2 regions of the Chengkuizengella sp. SCS-71B genome follow, and region 1 is predicted to be linked to the other one. Evidence: a T-box and tRNA genes for the amino acid it is inferred to sense, from the RefSeq annotation. Region 1 holds a T-box; the other holds one or more tRNA genes.
The links. The T-box of region 1 lies ahead of leuS (leucine--tRNA ligase). A T-box ahead of a tRNA ligase gene usually reads a tRNA of that ligase, here a tRNA-Leu.

Region 1 (11,966 bases):
TAACAAATATTTTGCTCATTGATGAAATCAATAGAGCAACTACTAAAACACAAGCCGCATTACTAGAAGCAATGGAGGAAAAGAGTGTGACTGTAGATGGTGTCAGCCACGAATTACCGAAGCCGTTTATGATGCTAGCTACACAAAATCCAATAGATTTTGCAGGTACATATCTGCTTCCTGAAGCACAGTTAGATCGTTTTATGATGAAGTTTAGCCTGGGATATCCAGATGAAGCAACTGAGTTGAACATGGTAAATGCATATAGTCGAAACAATCCATTGTTAGATTTAAAGCCAGTCACTGACATGGAAACGATTTTAAACATACAAGAGAAGGTAAAACATGTTCATATTGATCAAGCTGTGTCTCAATATGCCATTGCAATTGCAAGAAATACACGTCAACACAAATCAATCTTATTAGGGGCAAGTCCTAGAGCTACACTAGCTTTAATTCATGCAGCAAAAGCGTTGGCTTTTCTAAAAGAAAGAGATTATGTAATACCAGATGATATAAAACAATTAACACCATACGTATTAAACCATAGAATGATACTGCAATCTGATGAACGTATGGAAGGAAATACGGTTGAAACCGTACTGGAAACTATTATGGAACAAGTTACCGTACCCGTTAAATTACGAATGGAGTAATCATTATGGCAAATTATTCGTCTAAGTATGCAGCGATATCTCCTAATCAAAAGTTAAGATATTGGATCATTTATACGATCATGTTTTGTAGTTTATTATTTGTAATATTTCAAGGCGGTAAATTAGCCTATATGATTTTTATTATTGTTGTTATTTTAGGAGCATATATTCTTTCGGGAAAATGGAGCGGAATCAAATATGTGAAGGGTAATAGAAATTTAATGAACCAAAAAGGAGTAAATATACCTGGAGGCAGTTCAATTCATGTTCAATTAAATTTTGATTTTCCAGGTTTTTGGCCCATTCCCTATGTCATAATTAGAGATCAATTAGTTAGAAAAAATGGAGAAAGCTCTGTTTATGAATCTACAATTATTCCAGATTGGAAAAGAAAAGGAGAATTACAATATGTTATTCCTTCTTTAAAAAGAGGTTTTTATCATTTTTCTAACACGACATGTTCTACAGAGGATATTTTTGGAATTATAGAACATCAAGGACAAATAAAAATGAGCCTTTCCTTTAAAGTGCTTCCCAAAATTATTGAACTGCCTCGTTGGCAATTCATAGATGATGTTTTGAAAGGCACTCAAAATTCCTCCATGATTACTTTATCATCTAGAGGTACTTCTCAAATTAATGGAGTGAGAGATTATGTATATGGGGATCGAATTTCAAGAATACATTGGAATGCCACTGCTAGAACAGGTGCATTAAAATCCAAAGACTTTGAGCGAGAATCACTTCCACGAATGATGATTATACTAGACTGTGATCAAGGGGTTTATGATGATTCGAAACATTTTGAAACGGCAGTATCCGTTGCGGCTTCGTTCTTGAAATATGGCATTAAACATCAACAAATGGCTCAAGGGTATATTTCTTTTGGAAGCAACCCTGCCTACTTTGAACCAGCACAAGGACAAGCCCACTTCGAAAATATACTAAACCATTTAATAGAAGTAGAGCCAGAAGGGAATTACAGTTTACTAGAAATGATGAAAAAACATAAACGTTTCTTCTCTGAAGGCACCTTGTGTCTTCTTATTAGCCCTAGAAAGAATAATGACATCATTCAAACATTAAATTGGATAAAACATTCAGATATGAACAGTTGTTATGTCTGTGTTACTGATCCATTTTATTCTGAGTCAAGCATCCCTTGGTTTAAAACGATTCAATCTAAAGGGTTTTATAGTTTAGAAATAAAACATTTAGAGGATCTTCCAAGCAAAATAGGGGGTGAGACATAATTATGAAATTCTTAAAACATCCTCAACTTTTTAAAAAATTAAATTTAATATTATGGGGCGTTTTTCTTTTTCAATATCTTGAGTGGTTTTCGGTCTATTGGTGGGATGAAACAAACACTATCGTAACTTACTCATTTCTGATAGTCATTGTTACAGAAGTATTGATGAACAAGAGATTATATAAGCGCATAATGCAAGTTGTTGGAGTCTTATCTATTCATTTTATCGTACTTGGTATTCAAACTACAGAACATACAGATGGAATATTGTCATCTTTCTTTCAATTTTTGTTTATAAACGTCCTCAAACTTCATCCATATATTTGGTTTAGTCTTACTGTAGCTGTAATCTATTTTATTTTAATTTTATGGGCAAATAATCTCAAAAGAATTGGTATGTTGATCATGATTACGATCATTGTATTTTGTTCAGTAGATTCATTTACAATTCATACTATGTGGGATCAAGTAGCATTCATCATTTTTAGTGGACTATTACTATTAATTATTAATCATTATCATCATTTTAAATCAAAACACCCAAAAAGCTGGTCTGAAATTATGGATTATCCTGAATCATTTGTGACTCCAATTTTTATCTTTGTTTCGGTAACTATTATTTTAGGTACTTTGGCACCTAATTTTGGTCCCATACTAACGGATCCCTATACTGCTTGGAAAAATGCAACACAAGCTACTGCTAGAGGTGAGGGTGATGGACCTACTTTAGAATCTGGTATTGATTCAATTTCTGGATATGCTCGCCATAATGAAAGGTTAGGTTACGGATTTGATTTTGATTATTCGTCTGTCATGGAAGTTGAAAGCAGTCAGAGAAGTTATTGGAGAGGTGAAACAAGATCTCATTATAATGGTATGGGTTGGGAACTCAATGAATTAGAAAGTGAGGTTAATAGTCTTGTATCCACTTCAGACATTAACTTATCTGAGGAATTTAATACTTCAAAATTAAAAACAAAAGAAGTAGAACAAAGGTTTAGAATGCTAAACAATGAAATTTATCCTGTTTTGTTTGGCGCAGGATCTATTAATAAACTCTTGTCCGTTAACGACGAGCAAATTGAAAACATTTCTGATGGAGTTTTGTGGAATTCTTATCAACAATCTTTATATTGGTTTAGAATTGAATATCCGAAAAGTTATACGGTTGTTTCTGATGTCCCTGTGATTGAACCGAATAAATTAAAAGAAGCTGCTACATTGATTAGATCAGAAGTTGTAATGAATGAATATATTCAATTACCGGATACTTTACCAGAAAGGGTTAAAGATTTAGCGTTACAAATTACCGTTGATGAAAATAATGATTATGATAAAGTAAAAAAAATTGAGACTTATCTCTCTGAAAGATATCCCTACAACAACAAGCCAGATTTGACAAAAGGACAAAGTGAGGATTTTGTTGATCGTTTTCTTTTTGAAATCCAAGAGGGTTATTGTGATTATTATTCAACTGCAATGGTTGTCATGACACGATCACTGGGTATACCTGCACGTTGGGTAAAAGGATATACACCAGGTGAAGATGATTCAGAGGAAGTTGATTCCTTTATTATGAATCAGCTTAGACAACAAAATTTAGACGACTTTAAATTAACCTATACTGTTCTTAATTCCAATGCGCATTCTTGGGTTGAAGTATATTTTGATGGATATGGTTGGATACCTTTTGAACCAACAGCAGGTTTTAGAATGCCAGAGGTTTTCTTATCAGATGAGAACTTAGTAACAAATTCTAATATAGACACTAAACCAGAAAATAATCAAGTTTCAGAAGAGGGATTTAAGGTAAATGAATTTGGGTTGTATGCTATAGGTTTATCCGTGTTTTTCATCATTCTTCTCTTTCTAATAGTGGTCAAATTCAATGTGGTTAGGCTGTTCTTTAAAAAACTGATGAATAGGACATTTAGAAGAAAAACAAATGATAAAGTAATTATTGAGTTTGAGAGGTTTTTGAAGTTTGCCTATAAAAAAGGCTTTGGTAAGAAAAAACATGAAACCATTAGGGAATTGATTAATAGATGGAAATCAAATTATTATTGGTTAGAAAAAGATTTTAATGAACTAATACTTATTTTTGAGCGTGCAAAATATAGTTCTATCATTATAGATTCAGATGAAGCGGATAGAGCTTCAAAGATTATACGCCGATTAAAAAAAGGTTTTTTTAAATAATAGTTGAAGGGCGCTTATTTAAGCGCTCTTCAGCTTTTTTTGCAACAAAAAGGACATATATGGTATAGTTTCCGTATGAAATTAATTGAGGTGACAGGATTTGATCAAAAAATTTGTACCCTATTTACATGTGAAATCAATTTATGAAATTGATATTGATGCTTTAAAAAAAGCAGGAATAAAAGGAATTATTACAGATTTAGACAATACGCTTGTAGGTGCAAAAGTTCCTCTAGCTACACCTGAATTAATTCAATGGTTAAAGCAGTTAGAAGAAATTGGTTTTAAAGTCGTTATTGTTTCCAATAATAATCATTCAAGGGTATCTAAATTTGCCGTTCCATTAAATATACCTTTTTTACCAAATGCCAGAAAACCAGCTAATTTAGCTTTCAAAAAAGCACTTCAATTAATGAGTTTAAAGGCTTCTGAAACTGTGGTTATCGGTGACCAGTTACTGACTGATGTGTATGGGGGGAATCGATTTGGTTTGAATACTATTTTAGTGAAACCAGTTTCAATTGGTGAGGATTCTTTTTTTACAAGAATTAACCGAAAAATAGAACGAATCATTCTTTCCAAGTTAAAAAAGAAAGGTCTAATGCCTTGGGAGGATTAAATTGTGGATAAAAACATAGATACAGACCAGCTCGAATATTGTTCAGGTTGCGGTGTTAAATTGCAAACGAATGATTCAAACAAAATTGGATATGTTCCTAAAGAAAATGCAACGATATGTCAACGTTGCTATAAAATTAAACATTATAATGAAATTTCATCTATTGCTCTAGAAGAAGATGACTTTTTAAAGATTTTAAGTCATGTAGGACAAACGAAAAGTTTAGTTTTAAATATTGTTGATGTGTTTGATTTTGAAGGAAGTTTAATTACAGGATTGAAACGTTTTGTTGGTTCAAATCCTACGGTTATGGTAGTGAATAAAGTAGATTTATTGCCAAGAAATATGAATTTGAATAAAGTGATGAATTGGGTAAAAAAACAAGCGAAAGAATATGGTTTAAATGTTATTGATGTCGTCTTGTGCAGCGCTAAAAAAAATATAGGATTTCAAAATGTATTAGAAGTTTTAAGTAAGTATAGAAAAGGCAGAGACATTTATGTTGTAGGAGCAACAAATGTAGGAAAATCCACTCTGATAAATCGACTCATCAGTGATTTTAGTGATTTAGATGAAGAATTAACGACATCCAGATACCCAGGTACTACTTTAGATTTAGTAAAAATCCCTTTGGAAGATGGAAAATTCATTGTGGATACACCAGGGATTGTTTACACTTCACGAATGACTGAAATTATTTCTAAACACGATTTACAAAAAATAACACCAGAACAATCTTTAAAACCTAGAGTATATCAATTAAATGAGAGGCAAACATTGTTTTTTGGATCACTAGCAAGGTTTGATTTTGTACAAGGTGAACGCCAATCTTTTACTTGTTTTATTTCTAATTCTGTTTATGTCCATCGAACGAAATTGGATAAGGCAGATGAAATCTATGAAAATCAAAAAGGTGAAATGTTATCACCACCTGGAATTAAAGAACTAGAAGCACTTCCTTCATTTACAAAACATGCATTTCGAATTCCAAAGAACAAGAGATTGGATTTATTGATTTCAGGTTTAGGTTGGATCAAATGTAATGGTGATACTGGTGCAGAAGTGATAATACATGCTCCTAAAGGTGTGAAAGTCGTTTTGCGTGAATCCATGTTATAAGTACTAGATTTTTAATCTGTTCCATGCATACGATATTATTAAAGGGTTTAAGAACAGGGTTTTAACTGAACATAATATGCTGAACCCTGTTTTAGTCTTGTTTTATGGGGGAGGTAAAAAGATGCAATTTCATTCAAAAATAAATACAAACACAAAAGTGTACGGTGTCATTGGAGATCCAATTAAACATTCCAAATCGCCTACTATGTTGAATCGTGCCTTTCAAGAGATGAATATAAATGCTGTTTATGGAGCATTCCATGTAGAAGTAGGCATGTTAAAGGAAGCAATTGAAGGACTAAAAGCTTTTAAGCTTGGAGGACTTAGCGTTACCATTCCACATAAAGTAGAAGTGATGTCTTACCTTGATGAGATTGATGAAAGTGCCAAAGTGATTGGGGCTGTAAATACAGTCGTGAATGATAATGGCAAGTTGAAAGGTTATAATACGGATGGAATTGGTTATGTAAGGTCTTTGAAAGAAGAAATACAACTCGATCTAAAGGGAAAAAGGGTTCTCATTTTAGGTGCAGGTGGTGCAGCTAGGGGAGTTGCTTATGCATTAGCTGGGGAAAATCCAAGTCACATCTGGATTGCTAATCGTACAGTAGAAAGAGCAATAGAACTTGCTGAATCAATGCAATCATTCGTGAAGTCAACAGGTATGGCTATCTCAGACATTGCAAAAATAAATAAAGAGGTTGATCTAGTCATCAACACGACCTCCGTAGGGATGCATCCACAGATTGAATATAGCCCGATTCCTTCTTTATTTATAAAAGAAAACATGGTTTTTAGTGACTTGGTTTATAATCCTAGAAAAACAAAACTTCTATCATTAGCAGAAGAAAAGGGTTGTCAAATTCATAGTGGATTAGGTATGTTTATTTATCAAGGAGCCTATGCTTTTGAGTATTGGACAGGTAAGCCTGCCCCGATTGAAGCCATGAAACAAGCAATGGATTACAAAAATTAAATACATTCAATTGAATAGAGGTTAGACAATGTTAACAGGAAAACAAAAAAGATATCTTCGATCATTAGCACACAATTTAACACCTATTTTTCAAGTTGGAAAAGGTGGGGTTAATGACCACTTAATACGACATATCAATGAAGCAATAGAAAATAGAGAACTTATGAAAATAAGTGTACTGAGCAATAACTTAGATGATCGAAAAGAAATTGGAGCGGAAATTGCGACAGCTTCCAAATCCGAATTGGTACAAGTGATTGGGAATGTGATTGTGTTGTATAAGGAATCAGAGGATAACAAAACTATAGAACTTCCATAACTCTACCCAAAAAAGTGAAGTGAAGTTATGTAGCTTAGTTTAATGGAGGATAACAATGAAAGTTGGGATTTTAGGAGGTACTTTTGACCCCATTCATATTGGCCATATGATAGTTGCTGAGAGGGCTAGAATTGAAATGGATCTGCAAGAGGTTTGGTTTTTGCCTTCTTCTATCCCTCCTCATAAAAATAATGCTCCGATTGCAACTGCTAAACAAAGATTGGAAATGGTATGTAAAGCAGTTGAAACAAACAAATATTTTTTAGGGAAAGATCTGGAGTTAACAAGAGAAGGCATCTCATATACGATAGATACGGTAAAAACTTTAAAAAAGCAATTTCCTCAACATGAGTTTTTCTTCATTATAGGAGGAGATATGATACAGTATTTACCAAAGTGGTATCGAATTGATGAGTTGATTCAACTTATTTCTTTTATAGGTCTACAAAGACCAGGAACTGAAATACATTGGGAGCTGTTAAATGAGCAAATAAAGCAAAAGATCACTATGGTGACAATGCCTTTAATAGACATCTCATCTACTGATATAAGGACTCTTTCCGCTCAAAACAAATCAATACGATATCTCGTTCATGATAAAGTATATGATTTTATTAAGGAGCATAAATTATATGAAACGAGATAAATTTATTCAAGCTGTGCAACAGCAAATGCCAAATAAGCGTTGGCTTCATACATTAGGTGTTATGGAAACTTCTGTTGCTCTGGCAGAACAATATGGAGCTGATCCTGTAAAAGCAGATTTGGCCGCTTTATTACATGATTATTGCAAGTATTGGCCCACAGAACGACAAAAAGAATGGGTTATAAAGGAACATCTGCCGGTTGAATTATTACAATATGATAAACAACTATGGCATGGTCCTGTTGCAGCAGAAATAGTACAACAAGAATTTTCAATTAAGGATGAAGATGTGATTAATGCTATTCGTTACCACACTTCTGGCAGAAAAAACATGTCAATGCTTGAAAAAGTCGTTTGTTTAGCTGACTACATGGAGCCAGGAAGAGATTTTCCTGGAGTTGAGCAAATTCGAGAATTATCTAAGGAAAGTATAGAAAAAGCCCTTATAGCTGGATTTGACTCTACTATCCGTTTTTTAATATCCAAAGGAAGAAAGGTTTATCCTTTAACTGTTGAATCACGTAACTTTCTAATTGATGAAGTGAAAAATATGAAGGAGGAATAGAATGAATTTAAATTCAGAGGAAATATTAACAATCGTAAATAATGCAATTGAGGAAAAAAAGGGGCATAACATCACATCTTTAGATATAAAGGAAATTTCATTGATCGCAGATTATTTTGTTATTTGTCATGGGAATTCGGAACCGCAAGTTAAAGCAATTGCAGAAGAAGTGAAAAAAAGCGTTGAAAAAGGAAACGGAAATATTAAAAGAATGGAAGGTTATGATACCGCTAGATGGGTACTCATAGATATAGGAGATGTGATTGTACATGTGTTCCATCGTGAGGATCGTGAGTATTATAACATCGAACGTCTATGGTCTGATGCAAAAGTGGTAGAGAATGTATGAAATTAGAAGCAGGTACTTATGTACAATTAGAAGTTGAAAAAGAGGTTGAACCAAATGGATATTACTTAACAAATGGTTCTGAAAATGTACTGCTGCATTACAGTGAAATTGAAGGTCAAATACAGATTGGCGATTGTATTGAGGTGTTTTTATTCCATGATACTCATGACCGGCTAGCTTCAACGATGAAACGTCCTTTAATCAGTTTGAGTGAATTAGCATTATTAGAAGTGGCAGATGTTCATCCGCGAATGGGATGTTTTTTGGAGATGGGGTTAGGTAGGCAATTATTGCTGCCAATACGAGAACTCCCTGAGGAACAGGAATTAAGACCTGTTGTTGGAGATCATGTTTTTGTTGTCTTAGAGCAGGATAAACAGGGAAGAATGCTTGCTAAACTTGCCGGTGAAAGAGAATTTGAGCCATATATTTTTGCAGCTCCCTCTACTTGGAAAAATCAGTGGTTTGATGCGAGAGTATATAAAACATTAAAAATGGGCACTTTCGTCATTGTAGACGGGGGAGTATTAGGATTTGGAGCCATCGGGATGATCCACTCTTCAGAAAGAACAAAAAAACTAAGGGTTGGTGAGGTAACCAAGGTAAGAGTTATTTTTGTTCGTGAAGATGGACGAGTTAATCTTTCATTAAGATTAAGTAAAGAAAAAGGTAGAGATGAGGATGCAACGACCCTACTTCATTTTTTAAAGGAAAGACCTAATGGTGCAATGCCATATTCAGATAAAACGCCTCCGGATATTATTTTACATAAATTTAATATGAGCAAAGCAGCCTTTAAACGAGCAATGGGGAAGTTGATGAAAGAAGGTTTGATCAGACAAGATGAAAATTGGACCTATTTAAAAGAAAAAAAAGCAGAAGATCATTAGTATTTAATTGAAATACAAATGTTTTAATGTCTTTGTAAAATGTTAGCATTAATTGTTTTCTATTAGAGGAGAGTAAATATGTCTTATGAAGGATTTGCTAATTATTATGATGTATTAATGGAGGACATGCCCTATTCTCAATGGATTGAGTTTGCAGAGAGTTGTTGGAATAAACATGGGAAACCAAAAACAGTCGTGGATTTAGGCTGTGGTACAGGTAACATCTCAATCCCTTTAGCAAAAAAAGGATATCAAGTATATGGAATAGATCTATCTTCAGACATGCTTACGGTTGCAACTCAAAAAGAAATAAATTACATGTCTACTATTAAACAAAATGGGGGCTCTATAACATGGCTTGAACAGGATATGAAAGACCTGGAATTACCTTCATCTGTAGACTGTATCATTTCTTTTTGCGATTGTTATAATTACATTACTGATGAATCTCATATCATTCAGTCTTTTCAAAAGGTATATGAACATCTAGAGCATAAGGGTTTGTTTATATTTGATATGTTAACAGAGTCTCAATTTCAATTTTATGCCGAAGAACAGCCCTTCACATATAATGAAGAAAATTTATCGTATATTTGGACTTGTGATTATGATACCCGACATCAAGAAATTGAACATGATTTAACAATCTTTGCACAACAAAGTAGTTCAAACTATTTGAAAATCAATGAAATACATACTCAACGTGCCTATTCTTTAGAATGGATTAAGAGCCAATTAAGTCATGCAGGGTTTATAAATATTAGCTCTTATGGAGATTTCGAATTTGAATCACCGAATGATGCTACAAACCGTGTTTTTTTCGTTGCAAACAAGTCCCCAGAGTAAAGTTGAAGAACTTGACATGGGTAGGATAAATTTATATAATCTAAGAAAATTTGCGAAAATCATTAGCCTAGATTAGGAGTAGTAGTTTTTGTCCCATTTCTCAGAGAATCGGTGTAGGGTGTGAACCGATAAATGGTATAAAGTGAACTTACCTATGAGCTAGATCGTTCCCCGCGTTAAGGGTTGAAGTGAGCAGAAAACGGAAGTGGACTGCTAATTAGGGTGGTACCACGGGAAGTAACCTCTCGTCCCTAGCATTAGCTAAGGATGGAGGTTTTTTTAAATGGAAGAATTATTTAACTTTCTTCACTGCAAGGTTATACTTCACTTTTGTGGGTTGTTTATCGTAAAGGAGGATTTAATTATGTCACAATCACAATCAAATGAACAAGGATATAACCCTCAAGCTTTTGAACCAAAATGGCAAAAGTATTGGGAAGAGAATAAGACATTTAGAGTAGAAAATAATGATGCAAAAGAGAAATTTTTTGCTTTAGATATGTTCCCTTATCCTTCTGGGGCTGGTTTACATGTAGGACATCCAGAAGGAATGACAGCAACGGATATCATATCTCGTTACAAGAGAATGAAAGGCTTTGATGTGCTTCATCCAATGGGCTGGGATGCTTTTGGACTTCCTGCAGAACAGCATGCAATAAACACTGGTGAACATCCAAAAGAATTTACGGTCAAAAACATTAACAATTTCCGCAGACAAATTAAGTCTCTAGGATTTTCATATGACTGGGATCGTGAAATTAGTACAACAGATGCAGATTATTACAAATGGACGCAATGGATTTTTCTTCAGTTGTATAAAAAAGGTTTAGCATATGTTGATGAAATTTCGGTTAACTGGTGTCCAGCTTTAGGTACAGTGCTCGCTAATGAAGAAGTAATTGATGGATTAAGTGAGCGGGGGAATCACCCTGTAATTCGTAAACCGATGCGTCAATGGGTGTTGAAAATTACTGAGTATGCTGAAAGACTTTTAGAAGATTTAGAGGAATTAGATTGGTCAGAAAGTATCAAAGATATGCAGCGCAATTGGATTGGAAAATCTGTTGGAGCTGAAGTCTATTTTGATATTCATGGTTTTGAAGAAGAAAAGCTGACAGTATTCACAACAAGACCAGATACATTGTTTGGTGCTACATATTGTGTGCTTGCTCCTGAGCATCCTTTGGTGGATAAAATTTCTACTCCTGCTCAGAAACAAAGTGTAAAACAATATCAAGATATGGCTGCTCGTAAAAGTGATTTAGAAAGAACAGATTTGGCTAAGGATAAATCTGGTGTTTTTACAGGTGCATATGCTTTGAATCCTGTAAATGGAGCAAAAGTTCCGATTTGGATTTCTGATTATGTATTAATTAGTTATGGAACAGGTGCTATCATGGCAGTGCCTGGACATGATCAGCGTGATTGGGAATTTGCTAAACAATTTGACATAGATATCGTTGAAGTCATTCAAGGTGGAGATTTGTCAAAAGAAGCTTATTCAGGTGATGGTGAACATGTGAATTCCGA
Region 2 (4,142 bases), 150 kb from region 1:
AACACGCTGCATATGATAACGTATCTAATTTCTATCTAATTCTATTATAGCTGTTTTTATCCATTTTAATAAGGGATATTTTGTGAAGATATGATATAATATATAAATCTTTTCAAGGGAGGGGTTTGAAATGAAAAGACAAGTACACAGTAAAGAAGTTCGAACTGCAGTTTTTGAAAAGCTGAATGAGCGTGGAGTAAAAATAGAGGATATTGCTTTTATTGTATATGAGATGCAGTCAGCTTATCATGAGGATTTGCATATGGACGATTGCATAGAAAGTGTAGAGGCTGTATTAGAGAAAAGAGAAGTTCAACATGCCGTTTTGGTTGGGATCGAGATTGATGTTTTATGTGAAAAAGGGATGTTATCTGAACCACTGCAGTCACTTATTGAAACAGACGAGGGATTATTTGGTTGTGATGAAACGTTAGCTATTGGTTCAGTGTATGCATATGGCAGTATTGCATTAACAACATTTGGACATTTAGATAAAAATAAAATAGGAATTATAAAGAAATTAGATACGAAAAGAAACAATGGTATCCATACATTTTTAGATGATTTAGTGGCTAGTATTGCCGCATCGGCATCGAGCCGTCTTGCTCATCGATACCGTGATGAAGAAGAACAGGAAGACGAATCATAATTTAAAATCCTCAATTTAGAATAACAATGAAAAGTAAAATCCAATTCAACTAAATATTTTTTTATTAAATGTGCAAAAAACGGTTAATCTAAAACTATCGTATATAGTTTATGAGGTGAGGATATGAAATGGATTTACTGTGTGAAATTGTACGATTCCAAATTTCAAGCTGGATGTTTAGCTAAAAGAATGGAGGAAGACTGGTGGGTATATGGCTTTGAATATCCAATGGAAGTTGAGGTTTTTAGATCCCAAAAAGGCAGATATGGTGTGCGATACATTATTTGAATTAAATTTTCTAAACATTGTGAAAACATAGATTATAAAAAAACCCTTGACTTTGTTTTTAGCATTGTGTATGATTACTCTTGTCGCTGTTATACAAGCTAGCAACGCGGGGTGGAGCAGTCTGGTAGCTCGTCGGGCTCATAACCCGAAGGTCGTAGGTTCAAATCCTGCCCCCGCAACCAAGTTTGGGCCTTTAGCTCAGTTGGTCAGAGCAATCGGCTCATAACCGATTGGTCGGGGGTTCGAGTCCCTCAAGGCCCACCAATTAAAATGTGCCGGGGTGGCGGAATTGGCAGACGCACAGGACTTAAAATCCTGCGGTAGGTGACTACCGTACCGGTTCGACTCCGGTCCTCGGCACCATTTAAAACTCCCTTGTTTCTATCCATAGAGGTAGGTAGAGGGGAGTTTTTTTAAGTTCTTCAAACCTATTTTAAGTTAAGTGAAATAATCAATTTTGGCTTGAGGGAAGTATTTTTTTATATTTAGTTGCATTATTTCTTTAATGGCATTTGCTTCATCATCAGGATAAACATATTTTCCAATTCCGTATCTTCCCCATTTATATTTTCTATCCTCTTCGTTCATCTCTAGTTTTGAATTCGGATAACGCTCTTGAATAACTCTTTTTGCAGGTTTAGTAAAACGATGTTGGATTAATTCAAAGGTTAAATCAGGCACTTTTATAGGGTTCAAAGCTTCAGACAAATTCTTTAGTAAATCAATGTACTCTTCTTGCCAATTTTCATAAATATAAATTGGGGCAATAATAAATCCTAGAGGATAATTGGCCTGAGCTACTTTTTTTGCAGCTTGTATCCGGTGCTCTAAAGGAGAAGTGCCTGCTTCAAAGTTTTTGATCACATATTTAGAGTTAATGCTAAATCGAAAACGTGTATGACCATTATGTTCAGCATCTAGTAAATGATCAACATGATGGTATTTTGTAACGAATCTAAGTCTGCCTAGGTTGGTTTTACCGATAAATTCAATCGTTTTTTTTAAGGAATGGGTTAAGTGATCAATACCAACTATATCAGACGTACAGGCCGCTTCAAAACGTGTGATATCAGGTTCTCGTTCGCTGATATACTTGTGTGCTTGATTAAAGATATCCTCTAGATTAACATAAGTTCTAATATAAGGCTTGCTTCCAAGTGTGGTTTGTAAGTAGCAATAGTGACAATGTCCCATACATCCAGTAGCTAATGGAATGGCGTATTCAGCTGAGGGTTTAGAGGAATCAAACTTTAACGTTTTTCTAATTCCAACAACTAATGTTGATTTAGCAACGCGATATTTCTCTAACTCACTATCTCCAGGAATATTTCTCACTTGATTATGTGAAGTTGTTTTTCTTATTTCTAACCCCATATCGTTAAACTTATCAAACAGTTGTTTTCCGAATGGATATTCCAATGCGTTTGGTTCAAAATATACAAGCTGCGGTATGAATGGTTTCAATGGGATTTATCCTCTCTTAATTTAGACTCAGCAACAAGGTGTAAAATTGAATTTATTGTCATAACTATCATTTGCTTTATGCAAATTTTTTATTTATATATAAATAAAAAACCCCTCATCATTTTTTGAAAAAATGTAAGGAGTTGTTTATGAGATATTTTTGTTTTATTTTTCTTGTTGAATACTAGGTGTTAATGAATTTGAAATATAAGTTTCTGCTTTAGGTTCAGTAATTACCATAGCATACATCATTCCTTCAACTGGATAATGAAGTTGATAATGAATGACAGCCTCATTATTAACAAAATCCACGGATGTAATTTCTATTGAGTAACCTGCATTTGGTTTTTCTCCCCAAGATAAAGTAACTTTATTCACTTCTTCATTCACTTTCTCTACTTTAAAGGTAACTTCTTCATCAGGAATAGGTGCCGGTACGTCAATTGGCGATTCTTCCTCTGAATGACTATCTACAAATTTAATTGCTTTATATATCATTACTGAAGCATCAATTCTTTTGACAAGTTGTGCCGGATGGAATTTGCTTGTTTGATCTAAGGAAGCAACTTCTGAAAGTAATATTTTTTGAATGCTACCCATATATTCTGGATTGATCTTTTCAGCATCTGAAATTGTTAAGAACATCTCTATAAAGCTATAGTCACCTTTTGCATCCATTGCTTGAAATAAGGCATGTGAAAATTGCTCTTTTGTCATCTTTTTGTTTGGATTAACATCTTTATCTAGATCCACACCATTTAAATAGGCTTTTACAAAATAATCATCATACCAGGAATCATCTGATATGTTCGTAAAATAATCACTTGCTAAAGGTTGCTTAATAAATGTCATATGGGCTAAGTTCAAATCTAATCCTTTAACGATTAAGGCAATTCCTTCAGCGTAGGTAAGTTTTCCATTTGGAGCGAAATTATTTTCGTCCATTCCACTTACAACTCCATTTCGCTTTAATTCCATAATAATGTTTTTGTCTGTTCCCTCTGGTAAGTCGCTAAAAGCAAAAACTGATCCAGTAACCGCAAAAATAAACATGAAGATCAAGGATAACCCTGTTAATATTTTTTTCTTCAATTTTAACCCTTCTTTCATAAATTGATTTAACTATTAGACGGACTAGACGGCAGAAATGTTGCAATAATATTTTTTTATTTTTTTAGTTACTTGTTTAACAGAACTTCCTACTTCATAATATATAGAGTAAAAGCATATTTATGAATGAAGTTTTTTTTAATATACAGAAAATAAGGTTATTATTCAAGAAAATTGAATTTAGGAGTGAACATTATACAAAGTAGAAAAATGAAATGGGGAATTTTGGGTTGTGCAAATATAGCTATAAACTCAGTTATACCTGGCATAAAAGAATCAAAAATGAATGAAGTGGTTGCTATTGCAAGTCGAGGGAAAGAAAAGGCTTTAAAAGTAGCATTAGAATTGAACATACCAAGAGCATATGGAGATTATGAGGAATTGTTAGCTGATCCAGACATTGAGTCAGTATACATTCCACTTCCAAACCATTTACATAAAGAGTGGACGATCAAAGCAGCACAAGCTGGTAAACATGTATTATGCGAAAAACCAATAGCACTAAATGAAAATGAAGCTATTGAAATGATTGAAGCTTGTGAGAAGGCTAACGTTTATTTAGCTGAAGCATTTATGTATCGTTATCATCCACGTTATAAACAGTTAAAAGAGATGATTAAATCAGGTGAAA

Region 2: it encodes a tRNA-Leu, which carries the amino acid that the T-box ahead of leuS (leucine--tRNA ligase) is inferred to sense. The anticodon was not compared.

The regions. Positions count from the first base shown of each region.
Region 1 covers NZ_JAZHSH010000001.1:2,890,438-2,902,403, reverse strand. The annotation lists gene VQL36_RS14170 (MoxR family ATPase) at 1-656, shown strand, start outside; gene VQL36_RS14165 (DUF58 domain-containing protein) at 662-1,909, shown strand; gene VQL36_RS14160 (transglutaminase domain-containing protein) at 1,912-4,107, shown strand; gene VQL36_RS14155 (YqeG family HAD IIIA-type phosphatase) at 4,208-4,726, shown strand; gene yqeH (ribosome biogenesis GTPase YqeH) at 4,730-5,845, shown strand; gene aroE (shikimate dehydrogenase) at 5,967-6,821, shown strand; gene yhbY (ribosome assembly RNA-binding protein YhbY) at 6,850-7,140, shown strand; gene VQL36_RS14135 (nicotinate-nucleotide adenylyltransferase) at 7,196-7,786, shown strand; gene yqeK (bis(5'-nucleosyl)-tetraphosphatase (symmetrical) YqeK) at 7,773-8,351, shown strand; gene rsfS (ribosome silencing factor) at 8,353-8,700, shown strand; gene VQL36_RS14120 (S1 RNA-binding domain-containing protein) at 8,697-9,590, shown strand; gene VQL36_RS14115 (class I SAM-dependent methyltransferase) at 9,669-10,436, shown strand; T-box leader at 10,496-10,692, shown strand; gene leuS (leucine--tRNA ligase) at 10,801-11,966, shown strand, end outside.
Region 2 covers NZ_JAZHSH010000001.1:2,741,529-2,745,670, reverse strand. The annotation lists gene VQL36_RS13440 (phosphatidylglycerophosphatase A) at 131-649, shown strand; gene VQL36_RS13435 (hypothetical protein) at 773-937, shown strand; tRNA gene VQL36_RS13430 (tRNA-Met) at 1,043-1,119, shown strand; tRNA gene VQL36_RS13425 (tRNA-Ile) at 1,125-1,201, shown strand; tRNA gene VQL36_RS13420 (tRNA-Leu) at 1,212-1,300, shown strand; gene splB (spore photoproduct lyase) at 1,376-2,401, opposite strand; gene VQL36_RS13410 (S-layer homology domain-containing protein) at 2,567-3,493, opposite strand; gene VQL36_RS13405 (Gfo/Idh/MocA family oxidoreductase) at 3,707-4,142, shown strand, end outside.